4 regions of the Bacillus sp. GW821-FHT01G09 genome follow, and region 2 is predicted to be linked to each of the others. Evidence: riboswitches for the same ligand, from Rfam matches in the RefSeq annotation. Region 2 holds a riboswitch; each other region holds the start of a gene.

Region 1 (3,422 bases), on a different contig from region 2:
TCATATCTGGCATTTTGCTCTGCCACACACGTCTGATCGGCTAACAGTGCCTCTGCTGCAGCCTCTTGAGTCGCTCTGAAAAGACTGACAAACATATGGTCTTGATAAAGATTGATCGCTTCAATGACCGAAGCGTTTCCGACGGCAAAGCCAACCCGCCATCCTGCCATATTATACGTTTTTGACAGCGTGTAAATTTCAATTCCGATATCCTTCGCACCTTCAGTCTGCAAAAAGCTTAAAGGCTTGCAGCCGTCAAATCCTACAGCGCCGTAAGCAAAATCGTGAACGACGCAGATTCCGTTTTCAGCCGCAAAACGCACGGTATCTTCAAAGAACTCGGAAGTAGCAACAGCTCCGGTCGGATTATTCGGATAATTCAAATACATCAATTTCGCCTGTTCCCTTACTTCAGCGGTTATGCTGCTGTAATCAGGGAGAAACGCCCTGTCCTTTACGAGCGGCATCATTTCCATCTTTGCTTTTGCAAGTGTGACACCCGACCAGTAATCAGGATAACCCGGATCGGGAACTAAAATCGTATCACCGGGATTCAACAAGCATTGCGGGAGCTCGACAAGACCGGCTTTTCCGCCGAATAATACAGCGACTTCGGTTTCCGGATCCAGATCAATGCCGTACTCTCTTTTGTAAAATGCAGCAGCCGCTGACTTCAGACGGTATGAGCCGCGAAAAGACGAATATTTATGATTCTCAGGATCAGCAACAGCTCGTTTCATCTCCTCGACAATATGTTCAGGAGTCGGCTGATCTGGATTTCCCTGTCCTAGATTGATAACGTCATGTCCTTCTGCGAGCTTTCGGTTCACTTTCTGCACCAGAGAAGCGAAGAATTGTTTAGGCAATTCCTTCAATACATGAGACTGTTCAAATTTCATCTATTCTCACCTTCTAAAAAAATCTTGAAATGATAGTCCATCATCATATATGGTTAAATGAAAAAAGTAAAGAAAAATTTGGGGTGTTAAAAAGATGAAATGGACGATATCTTGTCTTCAATTTGATATTTCATACGGAAAACCTTCGGAAAATATAAAAAAGGCTGAATTTTTCATCGGAATAGAAAGCAAACATGCTGATGTTCTTGTTCTGCCTGAATTATGGACGACCGGATATGATCTGGCCAATCTTGATGAACTCGCTGACGAAGACGGCCGCTCCGCTCAGAGCTGGCTGAAGAAAACGGCAAAAAAACATGGTGTTCATATTGTCGCCGGATCGGTCGCTGTCAGGAAGAATTCTGATGTTTATAATACAATGTACATCGCGGATAAGGAAGGGCAAATCATTAAAGAGTACAGAAAAGCCCATCTTTTTCAGCTGATGGATGAGCATCTGTATTTATCAGCCGGTTCCGAAGACGGATACTTTGAGCTTGACGGCGTCAAAAGCTCAGGATTGATCTGTTACGATATCCGTTTTCCGGAATGGATCAGAAAACATACGACAAAAGGCGCCAACGTGCTGTTTATTTCTGCGGAATGGCCTCTTCCCCGCCTTGATCATTGGAAAAGCCTGCTTATTGCGCGGGCCATTGAAAACCAATGCTTTGTCGCAGCCTGCAATTGTACCGGTTCAAATCCGGATAATGAATTTGCAGGACATAGCCTGATTATTGATCCATGGGGGCGTGTACTTGCTGAAGGCAGCCGGGAAGAAGGCATAGTCCGAGCGGAAATCGACCTTCAAGAAAGCGCAGAAGTTCGGGAGAGCATTCCTGTTTTCGATGATATCAGAAAAGATTTATATTAAAAAATATATTGACAACTAACTAAATTACCTGTTACCATGTTCATCAACTGATAAATTAGAATTGTCAAACAAGTGAATATATTCTCTTATCGAGAGTTGGGCGAGGGATTTGGCCTTTTGACCCCAACAGCAACCGACCGTAATTCCATTGTGAAATGGGGCGCATCTTTTTCGCGCCGAGACGCTGGTCTCTTAAGGCACGGTGCTAATTCCATTCAGATCTGATCTGAGAGATAAGAGAGGCGGACATAGATGTTAAGCCTCCTTCTCTCTGAGAAGGAGGCTTTTTTACGGCCACATATTAAGTGATTACATAATTGGAGGTTATGATGATGGGAGTCACAAAAACACCTTTATACGAAACATTAAATGAAAGCTCCGCTGTGGCGTTGGCGGTGAAGCTTGGCCTATTTCCAAGCAAAAGCACGCTGACATGCCAAGAGATCGGAGACGGCAACTTAAATTACGTTTTTCATATTTATGATCAAGAACATGACAGAGCATTGATCATTAAACAGGCGGTTCCGTATGCAAAAGTGGTGGGAGAAAGCTGGCCGCTGACAATCGACCGTGCAAGAATCGAAAGCAGCGCTCTCATCCGTCAGAGCGAGCATGTGCCTCACCTGGTTCCAAGAGTTTTTTATTCTGATACGGAAATGGCGGTTACCGTCATGGAGGATCTCTCTCACCTCAAGATCGCAAGAAAAGGACTCATTGAGGGTGAAAACTATCCTCATCTGTCGCAGCACATCGGTGAATTTTTAGGAAAAACACTTTTCTACTCATCAGATTACGCGCTTGAACCTAAGGTGAAAAAACAGCTTGTTAAACAGTTTACAAATCCAGAGCTATGCGACATTACGGAAAGACTTGTTTTTACAGATCCTTTCTTCGACCATGACACAAATGATTTTGAAGAAGAGCTTCGTCCTTTTGTCGAAAAGCTTTGGAATAATGACAGCGTTAAAATCGAAGCCGCTAAGCTGAAAAAGTCATTTTTAACGTCTGCAGAAACGTTGATTCATGGTGATTTGCATACAGGAAGCATTTTCGCAAGTGAGCACGAAACAAAGGTGATTGATCCTGAGTTTGCTTTTTACGGACCGATCGGCTTTGATGTAGGGCAATTTATCGCCAACTTATTTTTGAACGCACTCAGCCGTGACGGGGCTGACAGAGAGCCGTTATATGAACATGTCAACCAGGTCTGGGAAACGTTTGAAGAGACGTTTAGTGAAGCCTGGCAGAAGGACAGTCTGGATGTTTACGCCAACATCGACGGTTACCTCACTGATACGCTCAGCCATATTTTTGAAGAAGCAATCGGATTTGCGGGCTGTGAGCTGATACGACGCACGATCGGCCTTGCCCATGTAGCTGACCTGGATACGATCGTGCCGTTTGATAAACGAATCGGCAGAAAACGCCTGGCGCTCGAAACCGGCACAGCCTTTATCGAAAAACGTTCGGAATTCAAAACGATAACAGATGTTATTGAATTATTTAAGTTACTTGTAAAGGAATGATCCATTCATGACCCATTCATTTGCTGTTCCACGTTCTGTTGAATGGAAAGAAACAGCTATTACCATTTTAAATCAGCAAAAGCTTCCTGATGAGACGGAATATTTGGAGCTGACGACGAAAGA
Region 2 (3,422 bases):
GCCTTTTTCTTTCAGCAATGGTTCAGCTTCTTTTAAAATTTCCGCATGCGGTGTTTTCGTTGCCGCAACGACAATTTCTTTCTTGCCGGATTCAGCGCCGTTATTCGAACCGCAGGCAGCCATAACTCCTGCAAATACAAGCAGTAATGCACCCAAAAATAGCTTTTTCAATGTAAATCCTCCCTTATCTTTTGTCTATAATATTTGTTATTAGATCACCGATGATTTGAATAATAAACACGATGATTAAAATAAACACAGTAGCAACGAAGGTAACATCAGCGTTATTAGACTGATATCCTTCTACGTACGCAAGGTTTCCAAGGCCTCCTGAACCAATGGCTCCGGCAATTGCCGTTGAGCCGATCAAAGCAATGGCTGTAACCGTAATGCCAGAAATAAGAGCAGGCATTGATTCCGGAATCAGCACTTTGAAAATAATCGTAGACGTTTTCGCGCCCATTGATTTAGCTGCTTCAATCACACCTTTATCCACCTCACGCAGCGCGATTTCAACAAGGCGCGCGTAAAATGGTGCCGAGCCGATTACCAGCGCCGGCAATGCGGCGTTTGGCCCTAAGATCGTGCCGACTAAAAATTTCGTAAAACCTAATAGTAAAATAATTAAAATAAGGAACGGAATCGATCTGAATATGTTAACAACGGCCGCAATCACTGAGTTGACCGCTTTATTCTGCCAGAGGCTTCCTTTGCTCGTCAGAAAGAGCAGCAAGCCGAGGATGACCCCGATGACAAAAGCAAACAGTAAAGAAATCAGCGTCATATAAAGTGTTTCATATGTCGCGTTCCATAATTCAGTTAAATCAACGTTCGGGAAGTATTTTTCAAACATTCGTGATCACCTCTGCTTTCACCTGTTTGTCATTAATGAATCGGATCACGTTTTGCACTTCTTCCTCGTCTCCGTCAATGTGGATGAACAGTGAACCGTAAGCCCCATCCTTCGTCTGCGAAATTTTCCCTTGCAGAATATTGACGCTGACATTGAAGTTTCTGATCATCTCTGTAATCAGAGGCTGTTCAGCTGACTCACCGACAAATGTGAGCTGAACCATTTTTCCTGATGCTGTATCATCAAGAAGGTGCTGAAGCGTCTCTTTCGTTTCTTCCGGCTCTGTCACCTGTTGAACAAATCGTTTTGTCATTTGTTCCTTTGGATTTTTAAAGACATCGAGAACCTCGCCTTCTTCGACCACCTTGCCGTTTTCCATGACGGCGACTCTGTTGCAGATTTTGCGGATGACATGCATTTCGTGCGTAATCAGCACAATCGTCAAACCGAGCCTTTCATTAATATCGGACAATAGATCCAGAATTGAATCTGTCGTTTGCGGATCTAATGCTGATGTCGCTTCGTCACAAAGGAGAACCTTCGGATTGTTTGCAAGCGCTCTGGCAATTCCGACACGCTGCTTCTGCCCGCCGCTCAGCTGGGACGGATATGATTTTTCTTTTCCTTCTAAACCTACCAGTTTAATCAGTTCATTGGCGCGCTTGATCCGCTCGCTCTTTTTCACCCCGGCAATTTCTAAAGGAAACATGATATTATCTCTGACAGTCCGCGACCAAAGCAAATTGAAATGCTGGAAAATCATACTGATCTCATGGCGTGCTTTTCTTAAACCGCGTCCATTTACTTCATTAATCTTGGTTCCCGCCACTTCCACGGTTCCTGAGGTTGGTTTCTCAAGGCCGTTCAGCAGACGGATTAAGGAACTCTTACCAGCTCCGCTATATCCTATAATTCCAAAAATCTCACCTTTTTTAATGGAAAGCGAGACGTTTTGGACAGCATTGACATCTCCATGTTTCGATCTGTAAACTTTTGAAACATCCTGAAGATTGATCAAAGCAATCACCTGCCTTAACACTATTCTAAGAAATCTTCCGGTTTTTTCTGCAAAAGAAAAGCCTTTCTGCACACTTGAGCAGAAAGGCTTATATAAAATGCCTTTCTCTCATCTTTCAAAGCTGAACGCTTCGTGTGAATTGGCACCATTTCAACAGTGTTGATGGTTGCCGGGCTTCATAGGGCACTTCCCTCCACCTCTCTTGATAAGAGAAATATATAGTCTTTTTCGTCCGGAAATTCTTAATGTAGAATAGCACGGCGAATGATTAAATGTCAATAAAATAAATGATGTCAACTTTTACTATTATAATAATTTATTATTTTTTAATTTTTTAAAATTCTCTGAAAAAATCCATTTGTCAGCCAGAGAATGGCTTCCAGCTTTAACAGGGCCCTGAATGACCCCTTTACTTTGAGGCTTCCGCTCTGAATAAGGTGCTGAAGGGAAATGTCTCCGTGCAATAAATCAATAATTTCCGTTTGGTTTCCGTAAAAGGTCAGGTTGGACGTTTGGGGCGGAGAAACTTTTTTCATTTCTCCCTGTTCGTTTATTGAGACGGTTAAGGCTTCTGCTTCTCCTTGGAAGGTAATGAGCAATGTTGAGGCATTCAAAAGGGGTTTTAAAAACAGATGCTGATACTCATCTTCTAAAACTTCCGCTTTCTCCATATGTACAACCTCCTATTTGTTGGTCATACATACACATTTCTCTCTTTGTCGCAAGAACCCCTTTATAAAACGAACGACAATTTCATTGGATATGCTGAGAAATATGTCATAAATGGGATGCGGAAGATGATTTTTGTTTGATCAGCTCATATAAATAAGAAACGGAATGAAATGCATATCCTCTTTCGACCATCTTTCCGCCTTTAAACAGCAGAAAACAAGGGACGCTTTCAATTTGATACGCTTTTGCGAATGTCGGAGAGTAATTGACATTGTTTTGATAGAAGGCGACATCCGGCAGCATTTCTTTCACCACTGTCAGCATTTTGCTTGCAAGCTGGCAGGTGCCGCAAAACGGAGTATATAAATATAGAAGGTACACATCATCTTCAATGTGATCAAGTTCGTGTTCTTGGAGTTCTTTCATGCTATACACCTCGGGACTTTCTTTCAAGAAAAATAGTATGGACATTCAGATTCGCACGCAGCAATACAGAAGCGATATGGTGCCTGGGCGCAGCCGCTACTTCCTTATAGGCTCTGTCGATATGGAGATGGCAGGCTTCATTAAATTCACGCTTCAGCTGTTTTCTCAATTTCTCACCTGATTCATCAGCATCAACTAATATATAGACGTCTTTATCATAAAGCTCGTCAGCCAATTCCTCGAGCCTCAGCTGGCTGATTGTTCCGTTTGTGCAGATAATGCGCACCGGTTCATTCAGGACGCTTTCGATTTTCTCTTTATCTGATTTCCCCTCAACAATCATAACCTTTTCCAGCTCATCCATCTTCATCTTGTTCACCTGCCGCGTCAAATTTGAAACGTTCAGATTGTAAAAGAAGGCAGTGAAATTCACCGCCAACATTAACACCAGCC
Region 3 (3,422 bases), on a different contig from region 2:
CCAGCCATATTCATCCGCGCTGATGACCGGAATTTTCATCGTGGCCGCAAGCCTTTCCTGCTGGTCGACGTATATAAAGACTTCTACTTCGTCTCTGTCCTCGATATCCTCAGTCATTTCACTGTTATGTAAGAGAATCGTATCTTCCCCATCGGTTAAAAAGTAACCGAAGTCGGTTTGGTGATCTATACTCAAGGTTAATTGCTGCCCTGGTCTCATGCTATCGTCCTTCCTGTTCCGCTTAATCTCTGCGGATTTTGTTAACATTTTTTCCAATCATCACAAATTGATTCTTTGTTCTGTTGGAAGTTTCTCTTTATTCTACTATAATCAACACATAAGTTAAATGTTATGGAGGTTTTCATATGGCAAAAGAAAGTTCATTTGATATTGTATCCAAGGTGGAATTGCCTGAAGTGCAAAACGCAATCCAAATCGCACTGAAAGAAATCAGTACCCGATATGACTTTAAAGGCAGCAAAAGCGACATTTCTTTAGATAAAGAGGAGCTGGTCCTCGTTTCCGATGACGAATTCAAATTAAGCCAGCTGAAAGATGTGCTGGTCAGCAAATTGATTAAACGAAACGTTCCGACAAAAAACATTGATTACGGCAAGGTTGAAAACGCGTCAGGCGGAACGGTACGCCAGCGTGCAAAGCTTGTTCAAGGCATCGACAAGGACAACGCAAAAAAAATCAATACAATCATCAAAAACTCCGGACTGAAAGTAAAGTCTCAGGTGCAGGATGATCAAGTGCGTGTCACCGGAAAAAACAAAGATGACCTGCAGCAGATTATCTCAGCTGTGCGGGGAGCAGATTTACCAGTTGACGTTCAATTTATAAATTTCAGATAAATTTTCTGATTCCTATTGATTATTGTCTTTATTTTCGGTAAATTTGGAGAAAGGGAAAAACGCCAGGTATCTTTTGGCACTTCCTGACACGAAAATTTCATATCCGTTCTTATCAAGAGAAGCAGAGGGACTGGCCCGACGAAGCTTCAGCAACCGGTGTAATGGCGATCAGCCATGACCAAGGTGCTAAATCCAGCAAGCTCGAACAGCTTGGAAGATAAGAAGAGACAAAATCACTGACAAAGTCTTCTTCTTAAGAGGACTTTTTTTATTTCTCTTTTTTCCTTGCTGATGTGAATAAAGGAGGCAGACAATGGGACTTTTAGAAGATTTGCAAAGACAGGTGTTAATCGGTGACGGCGCCATGGGGACGCTCCTCTACTCCTATGGCATTGACAGGTGTTTTGAGGAGCTCAATATTTCAAAGCCGGAGGAAATTCAGCGCATACATAAAGCGTACGTTGAAGCGGGAGCCAACATTATTCAAACGAATACGTACGGGGCCAACTATATTAAATTATCCAGACACGGGCTTGAGGATGACATCAAAAAAATGAATCAGGAGGCCGTAAAGATCGCGCGGGCTTCAGCAGGCGATGCATACGTGCTTGGAACGATGGGCGGCATACGCACATTTAATAAAAACGCGTACAGTCTTGACGAAATTAAGCGCAGCTTCCGCGAGCAGCTGTACCTGCTGCTGCATGAAGAGCCGGATGGCTTGCTGTTAGAAACGTATTATGATTTGGAAGAAGCCCGTGAAGTGCTGAAAATCGCGCGCAAAGAGACTGATCTTCCGATTATGCTCAATGTCTCCATGCACGAGCAAGGCGTATTGCAGGACGGAACGCCGCTTTCTGACGCATTGCGCTCGATTGCGGATCTCGGAGCTGATATTGTCGGCATTAACTGCCGCCTCGGCCCTTATCACATGATTGAAGCGCTCAGCGAAGTGCCGATTTTTGATGACGTATTCTTATCCGTTTATCCGAACAGCAGCCTTCCTTCGCTTGAAGAGGGACGGCTCGTCTATGAAACAGACGACACGTATTTCCAAAACAGCGCGTCAGAATTCCGTAAGCAAGGTGCGCGGATTATCGGCGGCTGCTGCGGCACAACGCCGAATCACATCAGGGCGATGGCGGAAGCGGTTGGCGGGCTGGCTCCGATTACGGAAAAAGAAGTCAAAACCCGGGCAAAAGAATTCATTTCTGTTCATCACGAGCGAACCGAGCCCGGTCTGGATGAGATCGCAGCGAAAAAACGCTCTATTATCGTAGAACTGGACCCGCCGAAAAAACTAAGCTTTGACAAATTTCTATCGGCGGCTGCTGAATTAAAAGAAGCGGGAATCGATGCCCTGACACTCGCCGACAATTCTCTGGCGACCCCGCGGATCAGCAATGTTGCCTGCGGCGCCCTTGTCAAGCAGCAGCTCGATATGCGTTCCCTTGTCCATATTACGTGCCGTGACCGTAACATTATCGGCTTACAGTCACATTTAATGGGCCTTGATACGTTAGGGCTGAATGACGTGCTTGCGATTACAGGTGACCCTTCTAAAATCGGGGATTTTCCTGGTGCGACGTCTGTATATGATTTAACATCTTTTGATTTAATCAGGCTGATCAAACAATTCAATGAAGGTCTGTCTCTGTCTGGAAAACCGCTCGGCAAGAAAACGAATTTCTCAGTTGCCGCTGCATTTAATCCTAACGTCCGCCATCTGGATAAAGCGGTAAAACGGCTTGAGAAAAAAATAGATTGCGGCGCAGATTATTTTGTTTCTCAGCCTGTCTATTCCGAGCAGCAGCTTGTCGATATCCATAACGAAACAAAACATCTGAAGACACCGATCTATATCGGCATCATGCCGTTGACAAGCAGCCGGAATGCCGAATTCATCCATAATGAAATTCCCGGCATTAAGCTGTCTGATACGATTCGCGAAAAAATGGCCCATGCCGGTGAAGATAAAGAAAAGCAAAAGGCGGAAGGCCTTGCGATTGCCCGCTCCCTGCTGGATACGGCATGCGAGCTGTTTAACGGCATCTACTTGATAACGCCTTTCCTCAGATCTGACTTAACCGCTGAGCTTACTTCATATATTCAGCAAAAAGATGAGCAGCGCCAAAATATCTTTTTGCATTAATCCCTTAAAAGACTGTCTGATCCAATCGGGCGGTCTTTTTCAACGGGATTCGTGTTACGATATAGAAAAACAGTCATGAGGAGGAACATTATGCTCGAAGTCAAAACCATTTCCGCGGAAGATACATATGAAATCCGGCACCGTATTCTGCGTCCCCATCAATCCATTGAACAATGCAAATATGAAGAGGATCATGCAAAAGGCTCCTTTCATCTCGGCGCGTTTTTTGAAGGAAAGCTGATCAGCATCGCTTCTTTTTCCCCGCAAAATCAGCCATTAATAACAGAATCCCCAGCATATCGGCTGAGAGGCATGGCAACGCTTGAAGGATATCGCGATCAAAAAGGCGGGAGCACGCTGATCAAACACGCGGAAGAGAAACTGGCGGAGAACGGCGTTCAGGCAGTCTGGTG
Region 4 (3,422 bases), on a different contig from region 2:
TATCTTCATCAACAACGACATTTTCGAGAACAGACCCGAAGCGGATCGCGTTAAAGATTTGCGGCTCCTTTTCCTCGCTTAAATGAATGCACTTAGCGTAGCACCCGCCTTCAATATTAAAGACGCCTGTATCAGACCAGCCATGTTCATCGTCACCGATCAGCTTGCGGTCAGCATCTGCCGACAGGGTGGTCTTGCCTGTTCCTGACAGTCCGAAGAAAAGGGCGACATCGCCTTTTTCACCAACATTGGCGGAGCAGTGCATAGATAAAATATCTCTTTCAGGCAGCAGGAAATTCATAATGGAGAAAATGGACTTCTTCATTTCACCGGCATACTCAGTTCCGCCGATTAAAATTGTCCGCTTTTCGAAAGAGACAATAATGAACGTTTCGGAATGAGTGCCGTCTGTTTTTGGATCCGCTTTGAAGTGCGGAGCAGAAAGAATGGTGAACGGCTGCTCAACTGTTTTCTTATCATTTCCTTCCGGACGGATAAACAGCTGCCGCGCAAATAAATTGTGCCATGCGAACTCATTTACGACAGTGATCGGCAGCCTGTATTTCTCGTCTGCTCCGGCAAATCCTTCGAAAACAAACAGTTCATCTCGCTCCTTTAAATAGCTGACAACTTTCGTATACAGCCGCTCAAACGCTTCTTCTGAAATGGGCTGATTCACCAAGCCCCAATCGATCTTATTTTTCGTGCTTTCTTCCTCCACGATGAATTTATCTTTAGGTGAGCGTCCTGTGTAAGCGCCTGTTGTCGCGCGAACAGCACCTGTGGATGTTAAAATGCCTTCGTTTCGGGAAAGTACTTTTTCTGTTAGCTGTGCTGCTGATAAATTATGACGCACATTTGGACATGTTAATAAGGCTTGTAAATCAGCGGTCAAATCAACTGAGTTCATATGAAACCTTCCTTTATCGTTTTTTGTGTTTTGCTAATTGTTAATTAGTATAACATATATTTTCAAATAGTCTATACTATTTATTATTTTTTGTGTGTGCATTTCCATTGTTTTCCCTCAATATAGGTGCCTATTTCTTCTGAATCATATTGACATTGCAAACCCTTTTACGATAAGATATTTCATTGAGCGGATACTCTTATCCCGAGCTGGCGGAGGGACAGGCCCTATGAAGCCCAGCAACCGGTTTCTCTGTTATTTATTATGTTCAACTGAGTGAGACAACCAAGGTGCTAACCTGTTGCAAGGTTGTATGATTCCTTGAGCGATAAGAGTGAAAGGCACAAAGACCAAACCCTTTCCTCGATGGAAAAGGTTTTTTTATTTCATAAATATGCCAATTAACATTCTCTAATATAACTGTACATTGTATAAGAGGGAGCGAGTTCCGTATCATATATACAAGGTCTTTCGGGAGGCCTTGTGCAGGAGGAAGCAAATCATGAGTAAAAATCGTCGTTTATTTACATCAGAATCTGTTACGGAGGGGCATCCGGATAAAATCTGTGACCAGATTTCTGACAGTATTTTAGATGAAATTTTAAAGAAAGACCCTAACGCGCGTGTTGCTTGTGAAACATCTGTGACAACAGGTTTGGTTCTTGTAAGCGGAGAGATCACAACTTCTACGTATGTTGACATTCCGAAAACGGTTCGCCAAACCATTAAAGAAATCGGATACACACGTGCAAAATACGGATTTGATGCGGAAACTTGTGCGGTTTTAACATCAATTGATGAGCAGTCTGCTGATATCGCGATGGGCGTAGACCAAGCGCTTGAAGCCCGTGAAGGCACAATGAGCGACGAAGAAATTGAAGCGATTGGTGCGGGTGACCAAGGATTAATGTTCGGTTATGCGTGCAACGAAACGAAAGAGCTTATGCCTCTTCCAATTTCACTTGCCCATAAATTAGCCCGCCGCCTAAGTGAAGTCCGTAAAGAAGATATTCTTCCGTACCTTCGCCCTGACGGCAAAACACAGGTAACGGTTGAGTACGATGAAAATAACAAACCAGTCCGCATTGACGCGATTGTTATTTCAACTCAGCATCACCCTGAAATTACACTTGAGCAAATTCAGCGCAACATTAAAGAACATGTAATCAATCCGGTTGTTCCTGAAGAGCTGATTGATGAAGAAACAAAATATTTCATCAACCCTACAGGACGTTTCGTAATCGGAGGCCCTCAAGGGGATGCGGGACTTACAGGACGCAAAATCATCGTTGATACGTACGGCGGCTATGCACGCCACGGCGGAGGCGCGTTCTCAGGTAAGGACGCGACGAAGGTAGACCGTTCTGCAGCTTATGCGGCAAGATACGTTGCGAAAAACATCGTTGCGGCTGAGCTTGCTGATTCTTGCGAAGTACAGCTTGCTTACGCGATCGGTGTTGCACAGCCTGTGTCAATCTCAATCAACACATTCGGTTCCGGAAAAGCTTCTGAGGAAAAACTGATTGAAGTTGTTCGCAATAACTTTGATTTACGACCTGCCGGCATTATCAAAATGCTTGATTTGCGCCGTCCGATCTACAAACAAACTGCTGCGTACGGCCACTTTGGACGTCACGATGTTGACCTTCCTTGGGAGCGTACAGACAAAGCGGAGCAGCTGCGTAAAGAAGCGTTAGGAGAATAATTTTATAGCCGCTTACTGGTTAAGCGGCTTTCCCTTTTTTATCGTTGTATTCATGTTTATTTTTTTACATAACTGTGAAACCAAATACTATTCACAGCGTCTATAAATAGGGGTTCAATGATGACAATTTTAATTATGGAGGCAATACTATGTGTGGATTTGTCGGGGTTTTTAACAAGCATCCGTTAGCTCAAACCGCTGATCAAGAAGAACTAATCAAACAAATGAACCAAATGATCGTTCACCGCGGTCCTGACAGTGATGGATATTTCCATGATGAGCACGTCGGCTTCGGATTCAGACGGCTCAGCATTATTGATGTAGAAAATGGCGGACAGCCTTTATCATATGAAGATGAAACATATTGGATTATCTTTAACGGAGAAATCTATAACTATATTGAACTGAGAGAAGAACTTGAAGCAAAGGGGTACACATTCAACACGGATTCGGACACAGAGGTTCTTCTTGCGACTTACCGTCACTATAAAGAAGAAGCGGCGTCCAAACTGCGCGGTATGTTTGCCTTTCTGATTTGGAATAAAAACGATCATGTGCTTTATGGAGCAAGAGATCCATTCGGCATTAAACCGTTGTACTATACAACAATCAATGATCAGGTTTATTTTGCCTCAGAGAGAAAAAGTTTAATGGTTGCTCAGAATGATATTGAAATAGATAAAGAGGCATTGCAGCAGTACATGTCTTTCCAATTTGTTCCTGAACCGAGCACGCTTGATGCCCATGTGAAAAAAGTAGAGCCGGGTTCACAGTTCACAATCCGCCCGGACGGCGATATCACATTCA

The links. A riboswitch is a leader RNA that binds a small molecule or an ion and turns the genes downstream of it on or off. The one in region 2 is predicted to bind S-adenosylmethionine.
Region 1: another riboswitch for S-adenosylmethionine. It lies ahead of mtnK (S-methyl-5-thioribose kinase); the one in region 2 lies ahead of metN (methionine ABC transporter ATP-binding protein MetN).
Region 3: another riboswitch for S-adenosylmethionine. It lies ahead of AC07VD_RS06535 (bifunctional homocysteine S-methyltransferase/methylenetetrahydrofolate reductase); the one in region 2 lies ahead of metN (methionine ABC transporter ATP-binding protein MetN).
Region 4: another riboswitch for S-adenosylmethionine. It lies ahead of metK (methionine adenosyltransferase); the one in region 2 lies ahead of metN (methionine ABC transporter ATP-binding protein MetN).

The regions. Positions count from the first base shown of each region.
Region 1 covers NZ_JBWKWL010000002.1:475,706-479,127, reverse strand. Annotated here, with positions in the region: gene mtnE (methionine-glutamine aminotransferase) at 1-899, opposite strand, end outside; gene AC07VD_RS07940 (carbon-nitrogen family hydrolase) at 994-1,773, shown strand; SAM riboswitch class I at 1,857-2,013, shown strand; gene mtnK (S-methyl-5-thioribose kinase) at 2,106-3,299, shown strand; gene mtnA (S-methyl-5-thioribose-1-phosphate isomerase) at 3,307-3,422, shown strand, end outside.
Region 2 covers NZ_JBWKWL010000001.1:184,086-187,507, forward strand. Annotated here, with positions in the region: gene metQ (methionine ABC transporter substrate-binding lipoprotein MetQ) at 1-171, opposite strand, end outside; gene metP (methionine ABC transporter permease MetP) at 185-853, opposite strand; gene metN (methionine ABC transporter ATP-binding protein MetN) at 846-1,871, opposite strand; SAM riboswitch class I at 1,977-2,083, opposite strand; gene AC07VD_RS00945 (SCP2 sterol-binding domain-containing protein) at 2,198-2,542, opposite strand; gene AC07VD_RS00950 (thioredoxin family protein) at 2,649-2,969, opposite strand; gene AC07VD_RS00955 (toprim domain-containing protein) at 2,971-3,333, opposite strand; gene AC07VD_RS00960 (YusG family protein) at 3,411-3,422, opposite strand, start outside.
Region 3 covers NZ_JBWKWL010000002.1:227,044-230,465, reverse strand. Annotated here, with positions in the region: gene AC07VD_RS06545 (CvfB family protein) at 1-267, opposite strand, end outside; gene AC07VD_RS06540 (YajQ family cyclic di-GMP-binding protein) at 366-857, shown strand; SAM riboswitch class I at 964-1,081, shown strand; gene AC07VD_RS06535 (bifunctional homocysteine S-methyltransferase/methylenetetrahydrofolate reductase) at 1,171-3,009, shown strand; gene AC07VD_RS06530 (GNAT family N-acetyltransferase) at 3,100-3,422, shown strand, end outside.
Region 4 covers NZ_JBWKWL010000003.1:479,392-482,813, reverse strand. Annotated here, with positions in the region: gene pckA (phosphoenolpyruvate carboxykinase (ATP)) at 1-910, opposite strand, end outside; SAM riboswitch class I at 1,107-1,245, shown strand; gene metK (methionine adenosyltransferase) at 1,413-2,615, shown strand; gene asnB (asparagine synthase (glutamine-hydrolyzing)) at 2,765-3,422, shown strand, end outside.